2 regions of the Thermoanaerobacterium thermosulfurigenes genome follow, and region 1 is predicted to be linked to the other one. Evidence: riboswitches for the same ligand, from Rfam matches in the RefSeq annotation. Region 1 holds a riboswitch; the other holds the start of a gene.
The links. Region 1 has a riboswitch for fluoride ahead of HNR52_RS08720 (MutS-related protein). Riboswitches for the same ligand answer to the same signal wherever they lie in the genome.
Positions count from the first base shown of each region.

Region 2: it holds a riboswitch for fluoride, as region 1 does, so the genes downstream of both, HNR52_RS11295 (hypothetical protein) here and HNR52_RS08720 (MutS-related protein) in region 1, are expected to answer to the same signal.

Region 1 is NZ_JBPODR010000021.1:3,058-6,252, forward strand. Features, by position in the region: gene HNR52_RS08715 (MutS-related protein) at 1-397, opposite strand, end outside; gene HNR52_RS08720 (MutS-related protein) at 394-1,929, opposite strand; fluoride riboswitch at 1,993-2,056, opposite strand; gene cysK (cysteine synthase A) at 2,127-3,059, opposite strand.
Region 2 is NZ_JBPODR010000040.1:5,768-8,962, forward strand. Features, by position in the region: gene HNR52_RS11285 (MFS transporter) at 1-750, opposite strand, end outside; gene HNR52_RS11290 (HEAT repeat domain-containing protein) at 763-1,158, opposite strand; gene HNR52_RS11295 (hypothetical protein) at 1,155-1,487, opposite strand; fluoride riboswitch at 1,564-1,624, opposite strand; gene HNR52_RS11300 (MFS transporter) at 1,649-2,836, opposite strand; gene eno (phosphopyruvate hydratase) at 2,971-3,195, opposite strand, start outside.

The DNA.
Region 1 (3,195 bases):
CTTCCGCAATCTTTCTCAATTTAATAAGCATATCAACATACATGTACATAAGCTCAATTGAGCTATGCAAAATTGACGATGGATAGCTGCTAAAAATGCTCCAAAAATTTTTTTTCTCATTTTCCAATGTTTCTACCGCAATGTCATAAATGCTTCTTATTATAGAGGGATATTTTAGACAATCTTTGAGAATATCCTGACGATAAATTATCTCATTTACATCATTTATACTTGTTAGAATGACTTTATAAGCTACATCGTACAAAAACTCATCACCTTGTGCCATAGCATCAAAAACCGCATTCAATCCTAAATCCTGTACCAATATTTGTTCATTCCATGGCAATTCCTGTTTCATATCAAAATCGCGATTTTTGTACAGCAAAAATGTCTTCATCTGTTTACACGCTCCTTAATATGCTCATAGGTAAGTCTGTATTTTTCCGCAATTGTAATGGCATAAGACAAACCATCAGCAGGCTTTCTTACAACCTTATAGGTTCTAAGCGATGGATTATCAGGTACGACCGTACTAACTACACTTACAGTCTTTTCGTTATAAGTGGATAATTCATCTATAAATGTAACCCAAACACAAAGCAAATCCAGATCTATAATTCTATCCATTACCTTTTTGCTGAGAAAAATAGCATCTTCCAGAGTAGTAGAAGTAAATATTTCATTCAGTATAACAATGCTATCTGACGTAGCTTTTGAGAGAATATCATAAATCCTAATCAATTCATCTTCTAATTTTCCGTGAAGTTCATTTACATTTTCTTCTCTTTCAAAGTGTGTAAAGATATTGTCATATAAAAATAGCCGCGCTTTATATCCTGGAACAGGGCATCCAATGCTGGCAAGATAATGAACTTGTCCAAATGTCCTGGCAAATGTCGTTTTACCACCTTGATTAGGCCCAGATACAACAAAGATTCTCTCATTGCCACTTAAGTAAAAATCGTTTGTGACGACTGTCGATTTATTAGAAATAAGTTTATTAGCTAATGCCAAATCAAAGCACCCATAGTCAAAAACTTCTTTTGATTGGCTTTCAACCTGTGGATAACAAAATTTCAATCCTACATCTTTAAACTTTGAAATAAATTCCAAATATGACATGTAAAACTGTACCTCACGTTCAAATGTACCGATTTTATCATCTATAAAATGGCTATTTTTAATGCAGTAATCATCAAGCTCCTCAAATATTTTTTTATAAAGTTGGGCTACCAAATCTAAAATTTTTGCTTCCACGTGATTCATATCATCGTACTCTGAAAACTTCTTCCTATAATCTTTTACCTCTCCTTCTTTAAACTTTTTAAAGGTTTCTTCCACAATGTTACTATAATTTATCTCTGATTCGTATTTGCTTACTTTTATACTGTTTCCTCTTATGAGTATGCTGTACTTTACAGATGATAAGTCCTCTTCAAGTTTTTTTGTCGCTTCATTCAAAGATACAAAAGAATTACTATTAACATAATTTAAAATGTATTCTCGAAATGCAATAAAGCCAGTAGAATTTAAATCTATATGTGTTAAATCATTAGCAAAAGAAACTACAGCATCAACATATAAATTAACTGCATCTAAAAACCATCTTTCCTTTTGATATTTATAATAAATCTTATCAATCTTTTTTAAAGCTTCCCTCATATGCTGAAATTTTTCAGAAAAAGATTTTACAGACATAAAAAGCGAATTGTTTTCTAATTCTTTCATTATTTCTTGGCGATATACGATTGTTTCTTTGTTAATAGGCGATTTATAAAAAAACGGTTTAAGGTTATATTCGTTTCTACCGAATGTTATTGCATCTATTATTTGATCAATGTTCAAATCTTTAAAAAATACTGGTTCATTTAATAAATCAACGTTTGTAATATCTTCAGCATTTATAAACAATATACTTTGAAACGCCATTTGTTACACCTCCTGAACTAATTAAAGTAGCAAAATAATATAAAAAGCCGATAGCTATCTACATTATTTGTAGAAGCCATCAGCTTTTCAGCAAATTAAATGAGGGAGCTTCATCCTCTTCTTTTATTGTCAAGTATATTATATCATTTTATTCATCAATATGGAAGAACTTTTTTGATCAATATACTATCCTTTCATTAATCTTGATACAGTGTTGTTGACAGGTATCTTTCACCTGTATCGGGAAGCAATACGACTATCGTCTTGCCTTTATTTTCTGGCCTCTTTGCAATCTGAGTCGCTGCAAATGCGGCTGCACCTGATGATATTCCAACTAATAATCCTTCAGATTTTGCCAATGCTCTTGACGTCTCAAATGCCTCATTATTCTTAACCTGGTATATCTCATCAATGATTTCTCTATTCAAGACATCAGGTACAAATCCCGCGCCTATACCTTGTATCTTATGTGGACCAGGTCTTCCACCAGATAGAACTGGAGAATCAGCAGGCTCAACTGCTACAATCTTTACATCAGGTTTCCTTGATTTTAAAACCTCACCAACGCCTGTAATTGTCCCACCTGTGCCAATGCCTGCAACAAATATATCCACATTGCCATCAGTGTCTCTCCATATTTCTTCTGCTGTTGTCTTTCTATGTATTTCTGGATTGACAGGGTTTTTGAACTGTTGCGGTATAAATGCATTTCCGTACTGCTTTGCCAGCTCCTCAGCCTTTTTTACAGCTCCAGACATGCCTTCCGCCCCTGGAGTCAAAACTATTTCAGCACCAAGCGCTTTAAGCAAATTTCTTCTTTCAATGCTCATAGTCTCAGGCATAGTCAATATTAATCTGTATTTCTTAGCCGCTGCAACAAAAGCCAGCGCTATTCCTGTATTGCCACTGGTTGGCTCAATAATAACAGTGTCTTTGTTTATAAGCCCCTTTTCTTCTGCATCTTTAATCATAGCATATCCGATTCTGTCCTTTACGCTGCTTAATGGATTAAAGTACTCTAATTTTGCTATAAGCCTTGCTTCAAGATTATTTTCTTTATTGTAGTTTGATAATTCCAATAGCGGCGTATTGCCTATTAAATCCGTAAGGTTTTTTGCAATCTTTGCCATTATATCCTCTCCTTTAAATTATACTATTCCGATTGGATTTTATGTAATAATTATATAGCAAAAAAAGCCTTTTGTAAATAACATTTTTAAACTTATTATACATTAAATATAAAAAATAACCGCATTAGCGGTTAAA
Region 2 (3,195 bases), on a different contig from region 1:
ACTTACGCCTACGTTACGAGCTCTTAATATCAAAAATGCATCACTGCTATTTCCAAGTGTAAATATTAGCATAACTATGAAAAACAACAAAAATTTTCCTTTGAATATAGTGAAATCAAATTTAAACGGTGTACTGACATTATCTCCTTTTCTTTCGACTACGAATAATCCAATAAGCAATATTGTAATAAAGCCAATAAGCCCTGCAACTAAAAATATTATCCTGTATTTCGTCTCATCTATGTATTTAGCAAGCAAAACCATTAACGCTGTTGTGATAAGTGGTCCAATAAATGAGCCTAACGTATCAAGCATTCTTTGAAATCCGAATGAATAGCCCATGTTTTTCATTTCAGATGACTTTGCAACAAGTGCATCTCTTGGAGCATCCTTTAAACCTTTACCAATGCCATCAGTAAAACGCAATCCAAACGTCATTGCTGCACCATTAGTCAATGATAGAAAAATTCTTCCTATTGCAGAAAATAAATATCCTATAAAGACGATTGATTTTCTCTTTCCAAGTTTGTCAGATATTATGCCAGAAACAATCCTCATAATACTGACAATCGTTGTTACGCTTCCCTCAATTAACCCTACGGTTTCTTTACTTAAACCTAATATCTGAGTGTAAAACGTTGGCAAAATAGGTTGTATCATATCCTGGCTTAAACCACCAAAAAAAGCCACCCATCCTAATGTCTTAATATTATTGACTGTACTCTTATTTTGTCTTTCTTTATTATCCATTTTATTATCCTCCTAATTAAATCTTGATTTAATTTTTTCTAAAGCAATTAAGGCGATGTTCTTTGATAAAACTGAAAAATTATCTATATTTTCTTTAATATAATTATATACATCTTTATCGCCTATTTCCCCTAATGCTGCTACAACAGCTTGTTCAATGTAGGGATCTCTTTCCTTTCTGTCCTTCTTGAGATACTCTATTAAAGTATTTTTAGCTTCTTTAATTTTTAGTTCTCCAATAATCTTTGCTGCCATATACTGTACATTATAATCAGGATGATTTAACGCCGTAATAAGTTTTTTGCTATAATCATCATTTGTAATATTTTTAAAATCATACCCACATTTTTGACATTTTTCATCGCCAATATCAGCTATTTTAAAGCAGTTAGGACATATATACCTCATTCTTCATCAGTCCTTATGCCAGAAAGTCCTTTTAAATAATTGTTTTCTGCCTCATACCCTTTTAATTTAATATCCAGTGTTTGATTATCTCTTACTAGCTGGAAATATTTAAATCTCATAGCGGAATACTTTGATGCCAACATTATAAGCTGTTTTCTTATATCTTTATCATCAGGATTTTTTCGTTCCATCCAATACGCTTTAATACCCATCTCAAAAATAGCTCTGTAACAGTCTTCACTGCTGAAACCGTCCTTTTCCAAATCCTCTTTTAATTCTTTTATTTCTTCCATTTGTTCGTCACTTATTTCAAATGATACTTTCTTCATCACGATCATCCTTTCATATATCAACTATTTTTTATTATCATGCTCTATCCTTAAAGTAAAACAAAAATAGCTCCTACTAAATGTAGAAGCCATTAGCCATCAAAGCAATTAAGGTGAGCTTCATCACCATAATATTCTTTTAACTATATTATACCATAAATTTATCTGCTTGATCTAACAAATAACACATACCAAAAAAGCGCAATCATTTCGGCTATTATTGAATATAGAAATATAAAATTGATAGAATGAGCATATAAGTATCCGAAAATAGTACTTCCTAAAAACATAGAAAATCCTGTAACAGCACTGAATACACCAAACGCCTTGCCTCGCTCAGAAATATACGTAATATCGGTAATTACAGACCTCATCGTAGTTTCTTGCATACTTGTAATAAATCCCCATATAAGCATTGAAACGATAGCCAAAACTGGCATATTTGAAAAGACCATGAAAGTCATCAAAAAGGTCGATATTGGAAGCACTGCTAACGACAAAAAACCTTTCTTGTCATAAAATTTTCCAATGAATACTGCACTTACTCCATCTACCGCCATTGCTAATGCGTACAAAAGTGGAATAGCATCTTGGCTTAACACTTTATGACTCAAAAAATGATATGAAATAATCGGATAATTAGCAAATCCGAGCATTGCAAAAAATATAAAAAGCATGTAATATAAATACTGCCTTGAAAAGTTTTTATTCAACAAATCTACATTTTTAGATGCATTTTTTGTATTTTTCTCCAATTCTGCAGGATTAGTGACTTTGCTTCGAGCGTATATTACAAATATAACAGTAAGTATTGCTGGAATCCACATCAAAATAAATCCCGTCTTATAACTACCAGCAAAAGATATAACAAAAGTAAAAATCAAAGGTCCTATAATACCACCAATTTGATCAAGCAACTCATGTAATCCAAAACCTAATCCAGTTCCTATTTTTTTACTTACATGTGATAAAATAGTATCTTTGCCTGGACTTCTTATTGCTTTTCCGGTTCGCTCCAATATTATTAACAGCGCTGCTATTGGCCATTTACCTGTAATAGCTAAAAGAGGTACAGAAATAAGCATTCCATATCCTAATATCGTCCAAAGCCATGGTTTTGATGTCTTATCTATAGCATATCCTACTGGTATTCTAATAGCAGACGCCAAAAATTCACCAATACCCGTAACAATGCCAACGATTAGTGCATTTGCACCTAACAACTTCAAATATGGACCATACACACTTCTTGCACCTTCATAAGTTATATCTCCAAATGCACTAACTATACCAAGTAGAAGTATAACACTAATTGCCACTTTTTTATCTTTATCATCAATTTTCATCATATCAAATCCTTTTTGCTGTGGTCCTTTTTTTATTGCTCTTCTCGCTAATTATTTTAATTAATAAATTAGACCAAAATGGCTAACAACAGTCATTAATTAATGATGCTGTTAGCCATCCTTTCTAAACTCTATAGTTATTTCCTTAAATTATAAAATATATCTTTTCCTTTAAATACAGCGCTATCTCCCAATAACTCTTCAATCCTTAAAAGCTGATTGTACTTAGCTATTCTTTCAGTCCTGCATGGAGCACCGCTTTTTATCTGTCCAGCATTTACTGCTACTGCTACATCTGCCATTGTTGTATCTTCTGTTTCACCTGAGCGGTGGGAAATAACAGTAGTATAGTTAGCTTTCTG